Regions from separate parts of the Streptomyces sp. NPDC048182 genome, predicted to be linked through region 4. Evidence: riboswitches for the same ligand, from Rfam matches in the RefSeq annotation. Region 4 holds a riboswitch; each other region holds the start of a gene.

Region 1 (5,099 bases), on a different contig from region 4:
GCCACCGCCGTACTGCTGGTGTTCCTGTTCCGCAGACGCGACTTCAGCGGCATCGTGGACGGCGTGGTGATAGCCGGGGTCACCGCCACCGGCTTCGCCTTCACCGAGAACATCCTCTACCTGGGCACCGCCTTCGGCACCGACCAGGTCACCGGCGGCCGGGGCATGGCCTCGGTCACCGCGGCGACGTTCTTCGTCCGCATCGTCATGTCGCCGTTCGCGCACCCGCTGTTCACCGTGCTCACCGGCATCGGCTTCGGCGCCGCCGCCCTGCTCGCCGACCGCCAGCACGTGCGCCGCGCGCTGCTCCCGGCGGCCGGGCTGCTGCTCGCGATGGGCCTGCACGCGCTGTGGAACGGTTCCGGCTCGCTCGGCCAGTACGGCTTCTTCGCGGTGTACACCGCCTTCATGGTGCCCGTCTTCGGCCTGCTGAGCTGGCTGGTCATCTGGTCGCGCCAGCGCGAGCTGGCCACCGTCCGCGCCGAGCTGCCCGCCTACGCGCTGGCCGGCTGGCTGGCCCCCGCGGAGCCCTTCGTGCTCGGCTCGCTGCGGGCCCGCCGCCTCGCCCGGCGCCACGCCCGCGAGCACGCCGGACGGGGCGCGGCCCGGGCCGTCGGCCAGTACGAGGCGTACGCCACCTCGCTGGCCTTCCTGCGCCGCCGCGGGCGCCTGGGCCGGGCGGGCGCCGACTTCGTGCCCCGCGAGCGGGAGCTGCTCGACGCCCTGTGGAGCCGCCGGGCGGTGGCCCGCCCCGCCCTGGACCACGCGGCCCGCACGACGGCCCGGCCGCTGCCGGTACCGGCCCGGGTGCCGCCGGGGACGGTGTACGGACCGGCGTACGGCTACGGTCACCCGGTGCCGCAGCAGAGCCCGCACCCGCAGCCCTACCCGTACCCGGCGTACAACCCCTACCGGTCGTAGCCGCCCGGCAGGCTCAGGCGGACGCCTCCGTCAGCCGCCCGGCCTCCTCCTCCGTCAGCTCCAGCTCCGCCACCCCGAGCAGCGCGGGAAGCTGCTCCACCGACCGCGCGGACGCGATCGGCGCCGCCACCGTCGGCCGCCCCGCGAGCCAGGCGAGGGCGACCGTGGCCACCGGCACGTCGTGGGCGCGGGCGACGTCGTCCAGCGCCGTCAGCACCCGCTGCCCGCGCTCGGACTCCAGGTGCTTGGCCGCGCCCTCCGCGCGCGGGCTGTCGACCTGGGCGCCGGGCCGGTACTTGCCGGTGAGGAAGCCGGCGGCCAGCGCGAAGTACGGCACGGCGGCCAGGCCCGCGCGTTCGGCGAGGGCGCTCAGCTCGCCCTCGTAGGTGTCCCGGGAGACCAGGTTGTACTGCGGCTGGAGGGCGACGTAGCGGGCCAGGCCCTCACGCTCGGAGAAGGCCAGCGACTCCGCGAGCCGCTCGGCGGAGATGTTGGAGGCGGCGATCTGCCGCACCTTGCCGGCCCGCACCAGCTCGTCCAGGGCGCCGATGATCTCCTCGACCGGCACCTCGGGCTTGTCGAAGTGCGTGTAGTAGAGGTCGATGTGGTCGGTGCCGAGGCGGCGCAGCGAGGCGTCGGCGGCGGCCTTGATGTTGCCGGCGGTCAGGCCCTGGAAGTCGGGGTGCTGACTGACCTTGGTGGCGATGACGACGTCGTCGCGCCGGCCGCGCGCCGCGAGCCACTCGCCGATCAGCGTCTCCGACTCGCCGCCGGAGTTCCCCTCGGCGAAGGCGGAGTAGGAGTCGGCGGTGTCGACGAAGTTGCCGCCGGCGGCCGTGTAGGCGTCCAGGACGGCGAAGGTGGCGTCCCGGTCGGCGGTCCAGCCGAAGACGTTGCCGCCGAGGGCGAGCGGGAAGACCTCGAGGTCGGAGGAGCCGAGCTTGCGCAGTGAAGTCATACCCCGTGACAACGAGCGGACCGGGGCGGGGCATTCCGCCCCGGCCCGGTCAGGGGGCCGGACGGGTCAGGGGGTGAGGCCCTTGTCGTGCAGCCAGGGCATCGGGTCGATGCCGCTGCCGCCGCCCGGGTGGACCTCCAGGTGGAGGTGGGGCCCGGTGACGTTGCCGGTGGCGCCGACGCGGCCGATGACCTCGCCGGTGGACACCTGCTGGCCGACGCTGACGTTGATGGACGACTGGTGGCAGTACCAGAGCTCGGTGCCGTCCTCCAGGGTGAGGACGGTCTTGTAGCCGTAGGCGCCGGCCCAGCCGGCCGAGGTGATCGTGCCGCCGTGCACGGCCTTGAGCAGCGTGCCGGTGGGCGCGGCGAAGTCCAGGCCGGTGTGGTGGCCGGAGGACCAGTAGGCGCCGGCCTGCCCGAAGGTGGAGGTGATCGTGTAGGACGAGGTCGGCAGCGTGTACTGCTTGGCGAGCTTGGCCAGCCGCTCGGCCTCGGCCTTCTTCGCCGCCTCCTCGGCCGCCTGCTTCTTCGCGGCGGTGGCCTTGGCCTCGGCCTCCTTCTCGGCCTTGGCGGCGGCCTCGGCGGCCTGCTTCTCGGCCTTCGCCGCGGCCTCGGCGGCGGCGCGGCTCTCGGCCTGGTCCTCCTGCTGCGCGGCCTGCGCCATGATGCGGGCGCGCAGCACCTCGCCGGCGTCGGCGGCGCTCCGCGGGGCGTCCTCGGAGGCGGAGGCGGAGACGGCGGTCGTGGCGTCCGCACCGACCGCCCCTGCCGTGCCGATGCTGCTGAGCGGGGCGGCGGCCGGCTGGTCGTCCGGGGCGTCGTCGCCGGGGAGCAGGGCGCCGACCGAGGCGGGCAGGTCCGGCAGGTCGTGCAGGCCGGGGAGGTCGGGCAGGGAGATCTCCACCGGCGGCTTGCCGGTCTGCGCGCTGGCCATGCCGCCCGCGCCGACGGCGGCGATGACGCCGACGCCGAGGACGGTGGAGCTGCGGGCGAGGCCGCCGCGCTGCTTGGCGACGCGGTGCCGGCCGCGTATCGGGCGGATCGAGTCCTCGGTGGGGTTCCACTCGCCGAAGGAGTCCGGCTCGGGTCCGAAGGCGGTGAGGGTGTCGCTCTCGTGCGGGGCAGGCATCTGCGGGACAGGCATCTGCTGGACCGGCACATGCGGGGCCACGGGGGCAGGGCGGTTGGACGCCACGCGGGCGCGCTCCTTTCCTTCCTTCCGCCTACCGGGTTAGCTGACGGGTTCGGAGCAGGAAGGTCTCCTACGCGCGTATACCTGCCGTGTCGCCACGGCGTGACACCCGCGATTCACCCCAAGGTGGTGGTTCCCCGGTTCCCTTGCGGGATTCGGCGCGTGCGCACGGAGCCGCCTTCTGTGACGGCTGGGACGACCGCGCTGCGTTATCGAACGTTAATAGACCCGGGCCGGTGATTCCAAGCCGTTCCCGTGGATCGGTGCGGAATCCGTCGCGGACGATCGCCCCAGGGCCGGTGAAATCCGGGCGAGTTGCCCGTCCCGCCGGTCAAGTCGGCGGTCATTACTCACTTGACGGAGCGTCAGCCGCTGTGCGCAGGGCGGTCGTCCCCTCACTCCTGGTAGCAGCACGGTTTAGGGACGCCGTACGGCGAGCAGCGCCATGTCGTCGGCCATGCCGCCCCCGGAGTGCCGGCGCACGTCCCGCGCGAGGGCGCGCAGCAGGTCCGCAGGGTGCCGGAACACCCGGCCGGTCAGCCGCGCGTGGGGGTCGTAGAACTCGCCCCGGGCGTCGCGGGCCTCCGACAGCCCGTCGGTGTACAGCAGCAGGGTGGCCCCGCCGGGGAAGGGGGCCTCCTCGGCCCGGTCGGGCCACACCCCCAGCTCGCCCATGCCCAGCGGCAGCGCCGCCTCCCGGGCGGGCAGCGGGCGCAGGGTGCCGTCGCCGTAGAGCAGCAGCGGCGGCGGGTGGCCGCGGTTGACGAGGCGGACGACGCCGTCGCCGTGCGGGAGTTCGGCGAGCACGGCGGTGGTGAAGCCCTCGAAGGCGTCGAGCCCGTCCCGCCGGGTGCCCTCGCGGGCCAGCGCCCGTTCCAGGCGGTGCGCGACCGCCTCCAGGGTGGCCTCCTGCTCGGCGGCCTCCCGGAACGCCCCGATCACCACGGACACGGCGGCCACCGCGCCCATGCCCTTGCCGCGCACGTCCCCGACCAGCAGCCGCACGCCCCGCGCGCTGTCCTGCACCGCGTACAGGTCGCCGCCGATGAACGCGTCGGCCTGCGCGGCCTCGTAACTGGCGGCGATCTCGAACCCGCCGATCCGGCTCGCCGGCTGCGGCAGCACCGCGCGCTGGGCGGCCTCGGCGATCTCCCGGGTGGAGGCGAGCCGCTCGTCGGTGCGCCGCACGAAGGCGTTGACCAGCACGGCGAGGACGGCGACCGTCGCGATGGTGATCAGCTCGGTGATCGAGTCGACGTAGTGGATGACGCCGAGGGAGGTCTGCAGGGCGATCACCACGGCGACGACGGCGGCGCCGGTGAGGACGGTGCCGCGCCGGGAGTAGAGCGGGGCGGCGATCAGGGGGGCGGCCGTGTAGAAGGGGCCCGCGGTGAAGTAGCGCGGGGTGAGGAGGTCGTACACGACGGCGAGGACGATCAAGAGGACGGGGAGGGCGCGGACGAGGCGGTGACCGGCCGCCGCGCGACGGCGGGCGGCGCGCAGCGCACGAGGTGCCGGCGGGACCTCGTCACCGAGCCCGGGGTCGGGCACGGGATCGCCGGGGAGCCGGCCGCCGGCCCGGGCGTCCGGCCCCTCGTCGTCCATGCCCTTCAGGCTCCCCGGTGCGGGGGCGGGGGGCGAGTCGCGTGGGCCGGACGGGGGATGGTCGTACGGGAGGTGGTCGTACGGGAGGTAGTCGTACGGCGGGGAAACACCGAAGGCCGGGAGCCAGCTGAACTGGTTCCCGGCCCTCGGCCAGAGTAGCGGGGACAGGATTTGAACCTGCGACCTCTGGGTTATGAGCCCAGCGAGCTACCGAGCTGCTCCACCCCGCGTCGGTGTGTCACCACCATACGTCATGCGGCGGGTGGATTGCACATCGGTTCAGCCGGGGCGGTGCGCGCCGGTCACTCCGCCAGGTGCCGGTTGGGCGCGGCGGCCCGCTCCGCGTACTCCGGCAGCACCACCACGGCGGCGCCCGCGGCGGCCAGTACGCCGCTGCCGTCCGCCCCGGGCACGAAGGTGT
Region 2 (5,099 bases), on a different contig from region 4:
CCCGGTCACCGAGGCACCCGCCCCCTCCAACCCTCAGGCCACCGCCGTGATCCGCGTCCGGATGTCGGCCGGCGACAGCGTGCCCTTCGCCGTCACGTGGTCCCCCGACGACTGGCCCCGCAGCCGGCGCCCGATCCACGGCACCAGGTACTCCCGCGCCCACTGCACGTCGTCCCGCCGCACGTGCAGCGCGGCGCGCTGCGGCAGCGCCGGCCAGGGCTGGTCGGGGTCGGCCGGGACGGGCAGGCCGAGCACCTGGCCCGCGCGCAGCGCCACCCGGGTGTGGCCCTCGGCGGACAGGTGGAGCCGGTCCAGGTCCCAGGCCCTGCGGTCCTGGACGCCGCGCAGCGACCACAGGTCGAGCACCGGGCACCCGTAGCGGTCGGCGACGGCCCGCACATGTCCGTTGTAGGTGGCGATCTTGCCGCGCAGATGCTTCAGCACGGGCACGCCCCGAGTGTCGAACCCGGTCGTCACCAGCACCCGGCCGGCCGTCGCGGTCAGCGCCGCCACCGCCCGCTCGAAGCGCTCGGCGACCTCGTCCGGGTCGGTGCCGGGCCGGATGATGTCGTTGCCGCCGGCGCAGAAGGAGACCAGGTCCGGTGCGAGGGCGACGGCACGGGGCACCTGCTCGGCCACGACCTGGTCGAGGAGCCGGCCGCGCACCGCGAGGTTGGTGTAGGTGAAGTCGCCCTCGGGCCGCCGGTCGGCGAGCAGGACGGCGAACCGGTCCGCCCAGCCGACCGGCGACCCGTCGGGGCCCTGGTCGCCGACGCCTTCGGTGAAGCTGTCCCCCAGCGCCACGTACGACCCGATCACTGCTTCGCTGTCACTCTTCGAATCGTCTGCCACGTCGGCCCATGATTCACCTCGGAATGTGACCTACGCGACCGTAGGCGGGGCTTGACGAACGGTGAGAAAGGCCACGCCTAAAGTGTTGGCCAATTCAGGAATAACACCGAAGGCCGGACCCGGGGATCGTGGGTCCGGCCTTCGGTGGCGTGGCGGCGGCGTCAGAGAGAGACGCCGTGGGCGCGCAGGTAGGCGACCGGGTCGACGTCGGAGCCGTAGTCCGGCGTCGTGCGGATCTCGAAGTGCAGGTGCGGTCCGGTCACGTTGCCGGTGGCGCCGGAGAGGCCGACCTGCTGGCCCGCGGTCACGGCCTGGCCGGCCAAGACGGACAGCGCGGACAGGTGGGCGTACTGGGCGTAGTGGCCGTCGGCGAGCTTGATGACGACCTGGTTGCCGTACGCGCCGCCCCAGCCGGCGGAGACGACGGTGCCCGCGCCGACGGCCTTCAGGGAGGTACCGGTCGGGACGACGAAGTCGGTGCCGGTGTGGTAGCCGCTGGACCACATGCTGCCGGCCTGGTGGTACGGGGTGCCGATGGTGGCGCCGGCCACGGGGGCGGTGAAGCCGGTGGCGGCGGGCTCGGCCTTCGCTGCGGCCGGCTCGGCCTTGGCGGCGGGCTTCGCCGGCTTCGCGGCTGCGGGCTCGGCCTTGCCTGTGGCCTGCTCGCCGAGGGTGAGCTTCAGACCCGGGCGGATCAGCGACGGGTTGCCGCCGATGGCGTCGCGGTTGTTGTCGTACAGCTTCTTCCAGCCGCCGGACACGTGCTGCGCACGGGCGATCCCGGACAGGGAGTCGCCGCTCTTCACCGTGTAGGTGTGCGCCGTGGCGGCCTTGGCGGGAGCGGGGGCCGCGTGCGCGCCGGCGGCGCCCATCAGCGGGAGCGCGATCGCGGCGCTGCCGGTTCCGGCGACGGCGGCGATGGTGCGGGTGAGGCGGTTGGCCTTGGGACGGCGGTGCTTACCCTTCGCGGGCATGACGAATTCCTCTCCGGCGCCTGCGAGGTGAGCTGTCGGGTGCGGACTGGAGATGCCCGGCCGCGCGGAATGCGCGGCTTTACCCCTAGCCGTTCCGGGAACCGGAACAGGCGGTCTTACCTGTGGGTCCCCCGCTCCTGCCATGGACGGGTGCTTGACGATTTCTGGCTCCGGGCGGCGGCAGGATTGGGCGTCCGTCCGGATCGGAGGTGAACGTAAGTGACGGGGACCCGAGCCGACAAGTGCCGTCTTGATCCTTTATCGGAATTCCTCGTCACCCTGCGTCGATTCGGAAAGCGGGATTTCCCGCAAAGGGCCATAGGAATTACCTGAATTACGTGAACATGACGAGGCACGCACCGTCACGGTTATGACGCTCCTCACGCACCGCCGCACGTCGGACGGGGGGTGTCGTATCGTCGAGCCGTGACTTCATCCAGCCGTAACGTGACCGAGCACGCCCCGTCGGCCGAGCCCGAGCTGACCGGCGTACGCAATTTCCGTGACGTCGGCGGGCTGCCGGCGGCCGACGGGCGCCGAGTGCGGCACGGCGTGCTGTTCCGCAGTGGTCACCTCGCGCACGCGACCGCCGAGGACGCGGCGTTCCTCGCCTCGCTGGACCTGCACACGGTCTTCGACTTCCGCAACGCCGCCGACCAGAAGCTGGAGGGCCCGGACGTCGAGCTGCCGGGCGTGCGGAACGTCAACCTGCCGCTGAGCGACCCGGCCGACGGCGCCGAGTTCTGGAAGATGGTCCGCGACGGCGACCTCGACCAGCTGCGCGCCATCCTCGCCGACGGCAAGGGCGCCGCCCGGATGACCGCCTCCTACCGCTCGATCATCAAGGACCGCACCGCCGAGCACTCCCGGGTGCTGCACGCCCTGGCCGAGGACAGCGTCCCCGCCCTGATGCACTGCGCGGCCGGCAAGGACCGCGCGGGCCTGTCGGTCGCCGTGACCCTGCTCGCCCTGGGCGTGGAGCGCGAGGCCATCGTCGAGGACTACCTGAAGTCCAACGCCACGCACCGCCGTTACAAGGTGCAGCGCGGCTCCTCCTCCGCCTCGGCCTGGTCGCCCGAGGTCATGGAGCTGCTCAACCCGCTCTTCGACGCCCGCGCCGAGTACCTGGCGGCGGCCTTCGAGACGGTCGAGGAGACGTGGGGCGACGTCGACACCTACCTGGAGCGCGGGCTCGGCCTCACCCCGGAGACCCGGGAGCGGCTGCGCTCCCGGATGCTGGCGGACTGAGCCGCCCGCCCGGCTACTTGGCGCCCACCTCGAACAGCAGGAAGAGGAAGGCGCCGAAGACGTGGCCCAGGGCGATGTAGATGAGCAGCCGGACCCACAGGGCCCGCGGGAACTTCTCCTGCATGTCTCTCATGGCGTCTCCCCCAGGCACAGCGCGGTGGTCGGGCTCTGCAGCAGCGTGTGGACGAACAGCAGGTCGCACCCGTCGGCGTCCAGCGCGGCGATCCGGTGCGGGGTGAGCGAGTCGAAGTGCGCGCTGTCGCCAGGACCGAGGCGGTGCACGCTGTCGCCGAGCGCCAGCCGGAGCCGGCCGCGCAGCACGTGCAGCCACTCCTCGCCGGGGTGCACCCGCACGATGTCGCCCTGGGAGCCCTGGGAGTCGTGCGGCACGTGGACCCGCAGCGCCTGCATGCCGCGCCCCGACCCGCCGGCCCGGCGGTACGTCCAGCCGCCGGCGACCGTCGGCTCCATGTCGGCGCCGCGCACCACGGCCTCCCGCTCGGGAGCCGTCTCGCCGAGCAGGTCGGAGACGGTGGTGCCGTAGACGCGGGCGAGGGCGAGCAGCATCGGCAGCGAGGGCTGGCGCTGCCCGGTCTCCAGGCGGGAGAGGTGGGCCGGCGACAGCCCGGCGGCGCGGGCCGCGGCCTCCAGGGTGAGGGCGGCCCGGCGCCGCAGGGCGCGCAGCTGCGGCGCCATGACGGACTCGATGGAAGTCATGCCTCCATTGCAGCCCGGGCTTGCCTTTTGGGCAATCTTCTTGCCTCACAGGCAAAAGCGTCAGCGGTTGGCCACCGCCTGCTTGACCAGCGTCTTCCCGAAGTCCCACATCAGCCCGCCCCCAGTGTGCGCGTCCTCCATCACCTCGGTGAAGGCGTCCACGAACCGGTCCACGTCGTCGGCGTCGACGGTCAGCGGCGGGATCAGCTTGATGACCTCCAGGTGGTCCCCGGAGACCTGGGTGAGGATGCGGTGGCGCTGCAGCAGCGGCACCACCACCATCTGCGCGAACAGCCCCTTGCGCGCCGCCTGGAGCATCGTCCAGCGCCCGCGCAGCTTCAGCGACCGGGGCCGCCCGAACTCGATGCCGATCATCAGCCCGCGGCCCCGGACCTCGGCGAGCAGCTCGTAGCGGTCGACCAGCGCGGCAAGCAGGGACTTCAGCCGGTCCCCCATGGCCGCTGCGTTGGCGACGACCTCCTCGTTCTCCATCACCGAGAGCACCGCGAGGCCGGCCGCCATGGCCTGCGCGTTGGAGCCGAAGCTGGCCGAGTGGACCAGCACCCGGTCCATCGAGGAGTACACCTTCTTGAAGATCCAGTCCTTGCCCAGGGTGGCCCCCACCGGCACATAGCCGCCGGACAGCGCCTTGGCCACGCACACCAGGTCCGGCTCCACGCCGTCCTCGTGCTGGTAGGCGTAGAACCTCCCGGTGCGGCCGAGGCCGGTCTGCACCTCGTCGGCGATCAGCAGCGCCTTGTGCCGGCGCAGCAGCTCCTGCGCGCCGCGCAGATAGCCGGGCGGCGTCTCGTGCACGCCCTTGCCCTGCACGAGCTCCACGATCAGGGCGGCCACGTCGCCCTTGCGCAGCTCGGCGGCGAGCGCGTCCAGGTCGCCGAGCGGGACGGGCGTGTCGGGCAGCAGCGGGGCGAAGCCGTCGCGGAAGCCGTCCTCGCCGTTGACGGAGAGCGAGCCGGTGGTCAGGCCGTGGAAGGCGTGCGTGCAGTACAGGACCCTGGGGCGGCCGGTGGCGAACCGGGCGAACTTCAGCGCCGTCTCCACCGCCTCGGTGCCGCTGTTGCCGAAGAAGACCCGGTCCAGATGGGGGCTGTACGACAGCAGCCGCTCGGCGAGGAGGCCGGGCAGCGGCGGGCAGTCGAAGCGGGTCAGGTCGGCCAGCGAGGCGTCCAGGACGTCGTGCAGCGCCTTGCGGACGACCGGGTGGTGGCGGCCCAGGCCCATCACCCCGAACCCGGCGAGCATGTCCAGGTAGTCGTTGCCCTCGGCGTCCCAGAAGTGGGCGCCCTC
Region 3 (5,099 bases), on a different contig from region 4:
GTCGTGGATCAGGCTGTACTCGGCGGCGTTCTCCAGCAGGGAGAGCTTCTGCCGGTCGGGGCCGTCGGCCGCGACGCGCAGGGTGTGGGTGCCCGACACCAGCTCGGTGAGCTTGGCCGAGGGGTCGGCCGCCGAGCCGGCGCCGCCCGCGGAGGGGCCGCCGGAGAGCATGCCGTCGGCGAGGCCACCGAGGTCCGGCAGGCCGAGGTCGGTGCTGATGCGCACGGTGCCCGACAGCTGCTGCACGTCGGAGGCGGCGATCTTCTCGATGAGCTGCTGCGCGGTGACCTCGGGGAGGTCGGGGTCACCGGAGTCGGCGAGCGCGGGGACCAGGCCGATCGTGGCGGCCGCCACCCCCAGCACCGCGACCGGCACCACGTACCGCGTGGCCTTGCGCCGCCGCGCGCCTCGGTCCTCGTCGCTCGCGCCCGTGCTGTGGTCGTGGTCGTCGTGGGAATCGAACGGTGCCATGTCTGCCCTACCTCCGTCGTCGGCGGCGGCTGTTCCGCGAACGCGCACGGGTCCACCCGTGAGCCGCCATTCTCACCCGAATCGGTGAGGAGTGGTGTTTTTCCGTGGTGTCCATCTGACCAAATCGGCGCCGAGGATGCGTCACCCCGCGGAGCCAACTGCGCGGGCTCCGCGTACTCCTGGGGTATGACGCGACGCGCCGTCACCTACCCGGCGGGAGGTAGGGGACGGCGCGCGGGGCAGGAAAGCGAAGGGCTCAGCCGGCCCGGTGGACCACCGCGTCGCACAGCTCCACCAGCGCGGTCTTGGCGTCGCAGTCCCGCAGCGGGGCCAGCGCGGAGCGGGCGTCGCTGGCGTAGCGGACGGTGTCCCGCCGGGCCTGCTCCAGGGCGGGGTGCGCGCGCAGCAGGCGCAGCGCCTCGGCGTGCCGGGCGTCGTCGGTGAGGTCGGAGTCCAGCAGCTCGCACAGCGCGCGGTCCTCGGCGAGACCGAGCCGCTCGGCCCGCTCGCGCAGCCGCAGCACCGGCAGGGTCGGGATGCCCTCGCGCAGGTCGGTGCCGGGCGTCTTGCCGGACTCGTCGGAGTCGGAGGCGATGTCCAGGACGTCGTCCGCGAGCTGGAAGGCGACGCCGAGCCGCTCGCCGTACTGGGTGAGCACGTCCACGACCGTCTCGTCCGCGCCCGACATCATCGCGCCGAACCGGCAGGAGACGGCGACCAGTGAGCCGGTCTTGCCGCCGAGCACGTCCAGGTAGTGGTCGACCGGGTCACGGCCGTCCTGCGGCCCCGCGGTCTCCAGGATCTGGCCGGTGACCAGCCGCTCGAACGCCACGGCCTGCACCCGGACCGCCTCGGGCCCGAGGTCGGCGAGGATCTGCGAGGCGCGGGCGAAGAGGAAGTCTCCGGTGAGCACCGCGACGGAGTTGCCCCAGCGGGTGTTCGCGCTGGCCACGCCGCGCCGCACGGCGGCCTCGTCCATCACGTCGTCGTGGTACAGCGTCGCGAGGTGGGTCAGCTCCACGACCACGGCGGAGGGCACCACGCCGGGCGCGTAGGGGTCGCCGAACTGGGCCGCGAGCATCACCAGCAGGGGGCGGAACCGCTTGCCGCCGGCGCGCACCAGGTGCTGGGCGGCCTCGGTGATGAAGGGGACCTCGCTTTTGGTTGCCTCGAGCAACCCTTCCTCGACAGCCACCAACCCGGCCTGGACATCGGCCTCCAGAGCCTGGTCCCGCACGCTCAGCCCGAACGGCCCGACGACGGTCACGAGGGGTCTCCTGTCTGCTGGTGTCTTCTGGCGATTACCCGGCTTGTCGATAGGTCGCTGCCACCACTCAAGTCAGCGTATCCGGTCACGTTTCGATCACCGCCAGCGCCCACCGTTACAGGCCGGTCGGTATCGGATCATGCGCGGTATGTTTTTGATCAAGGCATATGAGCAGACATCGACCGACATCCCCGGGGGTCGAGATCCCGCCACCGAGCGGATGTCCGCCACCTCCGGCCGATTGGCGACTAGTTGGGATGTATGCCTGTTTTGCGGCTCTCGTGACCGCCCGTGAGTTGGCTCACTCGGCCGGACCGGGCGGCCAGCCGCCCCTCCGCCGCGCCCGGCCTTGACCCGTAAGCGAGTTGACCCTTGGCGTACGCAAAGGATCAAGTCCACCAAATACCCCAGTTCAAGGTCAACAGGGCCTTTGGGTGATTCCTGCACTTGTTTCGGACATGTGCTCTCGCATACGTTCCCGGCCTGTCAGGCGGACGCCGAATCCTGCCACCGCCCGACGCACTCACATCCACTCGACACTCGCCGGCAGGAGCGGGGGACCCAGGTAAGTCGCCGCGCCCGGTCATCGCCGGAGCGGCTCGGGGTGAAGCCGTGCCCGTCAGGGCCCGGCCGGGCACCTCCCCGCCCGAACCCGACAGCTCACCTCGCAGGCGTAAGGAGAGGGACACACCATGTCTGCCAACGGTCAGAACCGTCGGACCCGCCTTGCCCGCAAGCTCGCCCTGGCCGGCACCGGCGTCGCCGTGCTCGCCATGCCGATCGTCGGAGCCGCCACCGCCTCCGCCGCCACCCCGGCCGCCAAGACGGCCACCACCGCGTCGGTGGCCTACCCGAACAACCTCGACGGCTGGATCCGCGAGTCGCTCGCCGTGATGGCCCAGCACGGCATCCCCGGCACCTACGACGGCATCCACCGCAACGTCATCCGCGAGTCGTCCGGCAACCCGCTGGCCATCAACAACTGGGACATCAACGCCATCAACGGCACCCCGTCCAAGGGCCTGCTCCAGGTGATCGACCCGACCTTCCAGACGTACCACGTCGCCGGCACGTCCTGGAACTCCTACGACCCGGTCGCCAACATCACCGCCGCCTGCAACTACGCGGCCCACCGCTACGGCTCCATCGACAACGTCTTCAGCGCCTACTGAGCAGACGCTCACTGAAGACCCGCTCGAGGACGACGGCCACGCCGTCGTCCTCGTTCGTCGTGGTGACCTCGTCGGCGACCGCCTTCAGCTCCGGGTGGGCGGCGGCCATGGCGACGCCGTGGGCCGCCCACTGGAACATGGGCACGTCGTTGGGCATGTCGCCGAAGGCGATCGTCCGCCGCCGGTCCACGCCCAGCCGCTCGGCGGCCAGCGCCAGGCCGGTGGCCTTGGTGACGCCGCACGGCTGAAGCTCCACGGTGCCGGGGCCGGACATGGTGACCGTCGCGAGCGAGCCGACCACCGACCTGGCGGTCGCCGCCAACTCGTCGTCCGGCAGGCAGGGGTGGCGCAGCAGCACCTTGCTGATGGGGGCGGACCACAGATCGTCGCGCCGGCCGACCCGCACCGCGGGCAGCGTCGGGTGGGGCATCCGGTAGCCGGGCTCGACGAGCGTCAGCCCGTGGACGCCGTCCTGGTCGACCGCGGCGTACACCTGGCCCACCTCGGCCTCGATCTTGCCGAGCGCGGTCTCGGCCAGTTCCCGGTCGAGCACGGCCGACCACAGCAGCCGGTGCGCGCCGGCGTCGTACACCTGCGCGCCCTGTCCGCACACCGCGAGCCCCGTGCAGCCGAGCCGGTCGAGCAGGGGCCGGACCCGGGGCGCCGGACGCCCGGTCACCACCAGGTGCAGCCCGCCCGCCTCGGCCACCCTCCCGAGCGCGGCCAGCGACCGTTCGGAGACGGTGTCGTCGCCGCGCAGCAGGGTGCCGTCGAGGTCGGTGGCGACGAGGGAGTACGGAGGGGTGCGGTCCATGATCAGAGAATACGGACACCGCCCCCGCCGGAACGGGCCGCGACCGCTTCCGCACACGGAAGTACGCGGACGTCCGGGCGGCCGTACGAGCCGGGTCCTGGCCCGCACGATCATGCCCGCTCCTGCGCGCTCCTGGCCGCTTGCGCGCCGAGGCCGGCACGCCGCCGGCGACGGTGCCCGGCGGCCGGTGCGCCGGACCGGCGTCCGCCCTCTCCCGCCGGGTGCGTCACCTCCTCGGGCACTGCCCAAGACCGTCGTCCCACCCGTAACGTGTGGCGCGGCCACGGATCACGTGGCGCACGGCGAGCACGAGAGAGAGGCAGCACCCGATGCCCCCCTTCGACGTCCCCGAGGGCGACCCCTTCGGCCCGCACAACCTTCCGTACGGCGTGTTCTCCCTGCCCGGCTCGCCGGAGCGGACGGTCGGTGTCCGGCTCGGCGACCACGTCCTGGACGCCGGCGCCGCCGCCCACGCGCTCGGCTCGCCCTACGTCACCCTGCTCGCCCGGCCCACCCTCAACCCGCTCCTCGCGGCCGGCCGCACCACCTGGTCGGACGTGCGGCGCGCGCTGACCGCCTGGGTGACGGTGCCCGCCCACCGCGAGGCCATCGAGCCGCTCTTCCACCCGCTGTCCTCGGTGGAGCTGCACCTGCCCTTCGAGGTCGCCGACTACGTCGACTTCTACGCCTCCGAGAACCACGCCCGCAACGTCGGCCAGATCTTCCGCCCCGACGCCGAGGACTCCCTCACCCCCAACTGGAAGCACCTCCCCATCGGCTACCACGGCCGCTCCGGCACGGTCGTCGTCTCGGGCACCGACGTCGTCCGCCCGTCGGGCCAGCGCAAGGCACCCGCCGACGCCGCCCCGGTCTTCGGCCCCTCCGTCCGCCTCGACATCGAGGCCGAGGTCGGCTTCGTGGTGGGCACGCCCTCCGAGCGGGGGCGTCCGGTGGCCCTCGGCGACTTCCGCGAGCACGTCTTCGGCCTGTGTCTGCTCAACGACTGGTCGGCCCGGGACGTCCAGGCCTGGGAGTACGTGCCCCTCGGCCCGTTCCTCGGCAAGTCCTTCGCCACCTCGGTGTCGGCCTGGATCACCCCGCTCGACGCCCTGGACGAGGCCCGGGTGGCCCCGCCCGCGCGCACCCACGAACTGCTGCCCTACCTGGACGACACCGACCCCGTGCAGGTCGAGCCCGGCGGCTACGACCTCCGCATCACCGTCGCCGTCAACGGCCACGTCGTCTCCGAACCGCCCTTCTCCACCATGTACTGGACGGCCGCCCAGCAGCTCGCCCACATGACGGTCAACGGGGCCTCCCTGCGCACCGGCGACCTCTACGGCTCGGGCACGGTGAGCGGGCCCGACGCCGGGCA
Region 4 (5,099 bases):
TGCTGTGGCTGCTGCGCAGCCAGCGCACGCCGTGCAGAGCGGTGCTGGACGGGATGTACCGAGGAAGTGCGGACATGGTGCCTCCTTACGCGCCTGCCGCTGTCGCGGCGATGAAGTCCAACGAGTCCTCGGGCGAAAGAGCATGGATCGAGAGGGTGGTGAAGGCCTCGGTGTAGGCCTCCAGGTCTTCTTTCCGTTCGAGATGGAAACTACTCGTCAGTTGGTCGAGAACGACCACATCCAGATCAGAAGTGCTCGAAAAAGAGAAGATTACGAAAGGGCCGGTGACACCCACGTGCGCCCCGGCGCTGAACGGCAGGACCTGGAGCCGCACGTGCGGCAGCCGCGCCGCCGCCACGAGACGGGTCAGCTGACGGGCCATCACCCCGGCCCCGCCGACCTGCCGGCGCAGCACAGCCTCGTCGAGCACCGCGCTCAGCCGCAGCGGCGGATCCCCGTGCAGCACGTCCTGCCGGGCGAGGCGCACCTTGACCAGCGTGTCGAGCCGTTCGTCGGGCAGCCCGTCCACCGCGGCCCGGGTCACCGCCCGGGCGTACTCCGGGGTCTGCAGCAGCCCCGGGACCACGCTGGTCTCCAGGGTGCGCATCGCCCGCGCCTGCGACTCCAGGCTGAGGAAGTCCCGGTAGGCCGGGGGCAGCACCCCGCGGTACGGATGCCACCAGTGGTGCCGGCCCGCGCCGGCGTCCTCGGCGCCCGCCAGCGTCGAGAGCAGCTCCCGTAACCGGGGGTCGTGCACCCCGTAGGCGTCCAGCAGCAGGCGCACGTCGGCCGGTCTCACCCCGCTGGTCCCGGTCTCGATCCGGCTGACCTTCGACTGGTGCCAGCCCACCAGCCGGGCCGCCTCGCCGCTGGTGATCCCCGCCGCCGCGCGCAGGGCGCGCAGTTCCGCGCCCAGCTTCCGCCGGCGCACGACCGGACCGTGCTGCATGGCCATCTCCCCCGCTTCCCGGGCGCTGTCCCCATGCCGCCCGAATACGCTCTGCCGTCGCAGAGTTCACCGCTTCGAGCGACAGATATATGCACATCTTGGGGGATCGCCGCCCGGCGCCCCCGCGGTGATGGCACTCTGGCGGACGAACCACCAGTGCGGGACCGTACTCGAACCAGCCGCTCCGTGTCGGAGCGTCGGACGGCGGGCCCGTGGGAAAGGGACGAGGTCGCCATGGCAGACCATCTGGAAGCATCCGTCACTCTGCCGAGCGATCCCGCCTCGGTGGCCGCCGCGCGCACCTACGTGGTCGGGACCCTGGCGGAGTGGGGGCTGCCGGCGGAGGCGGACGCGGCGGAGACCGTCCGGCTGATCGTCTCCGAGCTGGCGACCAACGCGGTGCAGCACACGCTCGGCATGTCACCCACCTTCACGGTGGACCTGGCCCTCGACCACGACCAGTGGCTGCGGGTCGGCGTCACCGACAGCCACCCCCGGCTGCCCAAGCGCCTGCCGGCCGCCGTCCAGCAGGACAACGGCCGGGGCATGGTGATCATTCGCTGGCTGACGGCGGAGTGCGGCGGCCGGCTCCGGATCCGGCCCACCCGGGAGGGCGGCAAGACCGTCTCCGTCGAGCTGCCCTGGACACCGCCGATCGTCCCCGCGCCGGCCGCGCCGACGCCGGCCACCATCGCCGGGAGCGGTACGGCGGCGGTGGCGCCGTAAGCCGTGGGTACGGGCGCGGGCCTACTTCACCGGCGCGGGCCTACTTCACCCGGCCGTACCAGACGCTGCTCGTCCAGATCTTCTGCAGCCGCACCACGTCACCGGTCTTGGGCGCGTGCCAGAGCTTGCCCTTGCCGGCGTAGATGCCCACGTGGTAGACACCGCGACCCGAGTGGAAGAACACCAGGTCCCCGGCCTTGCGGCTCTTGGCGGAGACGTGGCGCGTCTTGTTGTACTGCTGGGCGGCGGTGCGCGGCAGCTTCTTGCCGGCCTTCTTGAACGAGTAGAGCGTCAGCCCCGAGCAGTCGAACCGGCTCGGCCCTATGGCGCCGTACCGGTACGGCGCGCCCTTCTTGGACGCCGCGATCTGGAGGGCCTTCGTCGCGTGCGTCGCCGCGGCGGCCTCGGAGGCGGCACCCGGGACCGCGATCGAGCCGCCCACGGCGGCGATGGTCAGCGCGGACGCCGTGCCGGCCCGGGCCATCAGCGACGGGACACGATTGAGCGCAGACATGCGCAACCCTTCGTCAGCCGCCTGTGAAGGATGACCTGTCGGATTCGGGCTGGCGAAGTAGCCCGGCCGCGCGTGCGCGGCTTCACCCCAAGGGACGCTCGGGCCGGTCCTGTCGGAACCGTTCCGGCGACCCGTCGTGCTCGGGTCCTCCACTCCTGCCGATCCACTCCTGTCGACCAGGACACCCGGACGGCGGCAGGACTCGGCGTCCGCCCGGATCGCCCCGCCGGTGCGGCGGGGGCTTGTCGTCAGTCACGGATCTTGTCCCATGGAAGTCGGAAAATCCCAACGGAACGTGGCTTCTGTGTTGTTACTCACCACTCGCCCGATCGGGTGGCCATCATCCCGTTCGAGGCATTGCGACCGGTGGGGCAGATGCCCGGAGCAGTAACGGAAGGGCTCATTCCGGAAGATGAGTGCACGCGGCACGCAACCGCGACCCTTCGGAAATCGGTGGTGTCGCTACGCCGAAAGGGGGTAAGTCGTTCGGCTCGTTTCAACTCCGGCCGCTTCGGGCCCCCGTCCCTGGCAGCGGTAATCAGTCGGTCAAAACCTGGTGATGCGCCGGAAACCTGAGAAACCTACTCTCACACCGATCCACCTGCGGTTTTCCGTGTAGCGACAGGCGCATTCCGCTGCTTGCCTGTGTGTTACATCTTGGACCGTCGCGGTGGCCGCGGCAGCCGGACCGGGGTGGTCCGACGTGAGGTTCTGTGAGGTGGGACGCGTGCAACTGACCCCGCACGAGCAGGAGAGACTGCTCATCCATGTGGCGGCCGATGTGGCTGAGAAGCGTCGGGCGCGTGGGGTGCGGCTCAACCACCCCGAGGCCGTCGCGCTCATCACCTCGCACATCCTCGAGGGCGCCCGCGACGGCCGCACCGTCGCCGAACTCATGGCCTCCGGACGCAAGCTGCTCCAGCGCGCCGAGGTCATGGAGGGCATCCCGGAGATGATCCACGACGTGCAGGTCGAGGCCACCTTCCCGGACGGCACCAAGCTCGTCACCGTCCACGAGCCGATCATCTGACGGGGCCGGTCGTGATCCCCGGAGAGATCCTCTTCGCCGACGAGCCGGTGCCCTTCAACGAGGGGCGCGAGGTCACCCGGCTCACCGTGCTCAACACCGCCGACCGGCCCGTCCAGGTCGGCTCCCACTACCACTTCGCCGAGGCCAACCCCGGCCTCGACGTCGACCGCGCGCTCGCCCGGGGCAAGCGCCTGAACATCCCCGCCGGCACCGCCGTCCGCTTCGAGCCCGGCATCCCGGTCGAGGTGGAGCTGGTACCCCTCGCGGGCGCCCGTGTCGTCCTCGGCCTGCGCGGCGAGACCGGAGGTGCCCTCGATGCCTGACCTCTCCCGCGCCGCCTACGCCGACCTGTTCGGGCCCACCACCGGCGACCGCATCCGGCTCGCCGACACCGACCTGCTCGTGGAGATCGAGGAGGACCGCTGCGGCGGCCCCGGGCGCTCCGGCGACGAGGCCGTCTTCGGCGGCGGCAAGGTGCTGCGCGAGTCCATGGGCCAGTCGCGCGCCACCCGCGCCGAGGGCACCCCGGACACCGTCGTCACCGGCGCCGTGGTCCTCGACCACTGGGGCATCGTCAAGGCCGACGTCGGCATCCGCGACGGCCGGATCACCGGCATCGGCAAGTCCGGCAACCCCGACACCATGGACGGCGTCCACCCCGACCTGGTCATCGGCCCGGAGACCGAGGTCATCGCCGGCAACGGCAAGATCCTCACCGCCGGCGGCATCGACACCCACGTCCACTTCATCGCCCCGCAGCTCATCGACGAGGCCCTCGCCTCGGGCGTCACCACCCTCATCGGCGGCGGCACCGGCCCTGCCGAGGGCAGCAAGGCCACCACGGTGACACCGGGTTCCTGGCACGTGGCGCGGATGTTCGCGGCCCTGGAGTCCAGCCCCGTCAACATCGGCTTCCTCGGCAAGGGCAGCACCATGTCGAAGGAGTCGATGCGCGACCAGGTGCGCGCGGGCATCCTCGGCTTCAAGATCCACGAGGACTGGGGGGCGACCCCCGCCTCCATCTCCGCCTGCCTGGACGTGTGCGAGGAGACCGGCGTCCAGCTCGCCGTGCACACCGACACCCTGAACGAGGCCGGGTTCGTCGGCGACACCTTCGCCGCCGTGGCCGGCCGCACGCTGCACGCCTTCCACGTCGAGGGCGCGGGCGGCGGGCACGCGCCCGACATGATCACGGCGGTGTCGCTGCCGCACATGCTGCCCAGCTCCACCAACCCGACCCGCCCGCACACCGTCAACACCGTCGAGGAGCACCTCGACATGCTGATGGTCTGCCACCACCTGAACCCGGCCGTGCCCGAGGACCTCGCCTTCGCCGAGTCCCGGATCCGGCCCAGCACCATCGCGGCCGAGGACATCCTGCACGACCTCGGCGCCATCTCCATGATGTCCTCGGACTCCCAGGCCATGGGGCGCATCGGCGAGGTGATCATGCGGACCTGGCAGACCGCGCACGTGATGAAGCGGCGTCGCGGCTTCCTGCCGGGCGACACCCGGGCCGACAACCGGCGGGCACGTCGCTATGTCGCCAAATACACCATCAACCCGGCCGTGGCGCAGGGCATCGAGCACGAGGTCGGGTCGGTGGAGACCGGCAAGCTCGCCGACCTGGTCCTGTGGGACCCGCGCTTCTTCGGCGTGAAGCCGCAACTGGTGCTCAAGGGCGGGCAGATCGCCTACGCCCAGATCGGCGACGCCAACGCCTCCATCCCGACCCCGCAGCCGATCCTGCCCCGGCCGATGTTCGGCGCGTACGGCACGGCGCCGGCCGCCAACTCGCTGGGTTTCGTCGCCGAGCAGGCCATCACCGACGGGCTGCCCGAACGGCTGAACCTGTCCCGGTCGCTCGTGCCTATCCGGTC

Evidence for each region. Region 4 has a riboswitch for cyclic di-AMP ahead of ACGFZL_RS09265 (C40 family peptidase). Riboswitches for the same ligand answer to the same signal wherever they lie in the genome.
Region 1: another riboswitch for cyclic di-AMP. It lies ahead of ACGFZL_RS05870 (peptidoglycan DD-metalloendopeptidase family protein); the one in region 4 lies ahead of ACGFZL_RS09265 (C40 family peptidase).
Region 2: another riboswitch for cyclic di-AMP. It lies ahead of ACGFZL_RS18415 (peptidoglycan DD-metalloendopeptidase family protein); the one in region 4 lies ahead of ACGFZL_RS09265 (C40 family peptidase).
Region 3: another riboswitch for cyclic di-AMP. It lies ahead of ACGFZL_RS06645 (transglycosylase SLT domain-containing protein); the one in region 4 lies ahead of ACGFZL_RS09265 (C40 family peptidase).

The regions. Positions count from the first base shown of each region.
Region 1 is NZ_JBIDAQ010000002.1:593,658-598,756, reverse strand. It holds gene ACGFZL_RS05880 (PrsW family intramembrane metalloprotease) at 1-921, shown strand, start outside; gene ACGFZL_RS05875 (aldo/keto reductase) at 935-1,879, opposite strand; gene ACGFZL_RS05870 (peptidoglycan DD-metalloendopeptidase family protein) at 1,946-3,076, opposite strand; cyclic di-AMP (ydaO/yuaA leader) riboswitch at 3,088-3,244, opposite strand; gene ACGFZL_RS05865 (PP2C family protein-serine/threonine phosphatase) at 3,491-4,678, opposite strand; tRNA gene ACGFZL_RS05860 (tRNA-Met) at 4,835-4,908, opposite strand; gene ACGFZL_RS05855 (dihydrofolate reductase family protein) at 4,981-5,099, opposite strand, start outside.
Region 2 is NZ_JBIDAQ010000008.1:239,701-244,799, reverse strand. It holds gene ACGFZL_RS18420 (SGNH/GDSL hydrolase family protein) at 34-819, opposite strand; gene ACGFZL_RS18415 (peptidoglycan DD-metalloendopeptidase family protein) at 1,014-1,826, opposite strand; cyclic di-AMP (ydaO/yuaA leader) riboswitch at 1,831-1,989, opposite strand; gene ACGFZL_RS18410 (tyrosine-protein phosphatase) at 2,274-3,074, shown strand; gene ACGFZL_RS18405 (DUF6126 family protein) at 3,088-3,207, opposite strand; gene ACGFZL_RS18400 (helix-turn-helix domain-containing protein) at 3,204-3,791, opposite strand; gene ACGFZL_RS18395 (aspartate aminotransferase family protein) at 3,852-5,099, opposite strand, start outside.
Region 3 is NZ_JBIDAQ010000003.1:137,235-142,333, reverse strand. It holds gene ACGFZL_RS06655 (outer membrane lipoprotein carrier protein LolA) at 1-471, opposite strand, end outside; gene ACGFZL_RS06650 (polyprenyl synthetase family protein) at 728-1,738, opposite strand; cyclic di-AMP (ydaO/yuaA leader) riboswitch at 2,270-2,426, shown strand; gene ACGFZL_RS06645 (transglycosylase SLT domain-containing protein) at 2,431-2,910, shown strand; gene ACGFZL_RS06640 (HAD family hydrolase) at 2,897-3,724, opposite strand; gene fahA (fumarylacetoacetase) at 4,054-5,099, shown strand, end outside.
Region 4 is NZ_JBIDAQ010000004.1:88,187-93,285, forward strand. It holds gene ACGFZL_RS09250 (DUF397 domain-containing protein) at 1-76, opposite strand, end outside; gene ACGFZL_RS09255 (helix-turn-helix transcriptional regulator) at 86-949, opposite strand; gene ACGFZL_RS09260 (ATP-binding protein) at 1,184-1,675, shown strand; gene ACGFZL_RS09265 (C40 family peptidase) at 1,716-2,189, opposite strand; cyclic di-AMP (ydaO/yuaA leader) riboswitch at 2,193-2,407, opposite strand; gene ACGFZL_RS09270 (urease subunit gamma) at 2,917-3,219, shown strand; gene ACGFZL_RS09275 (urease subunit beta) at 3,231-3,542, shown strand; gene ACGFZL_RS09280 (urease subunit alpha) at 3,535-5,099, shown strand, end outside.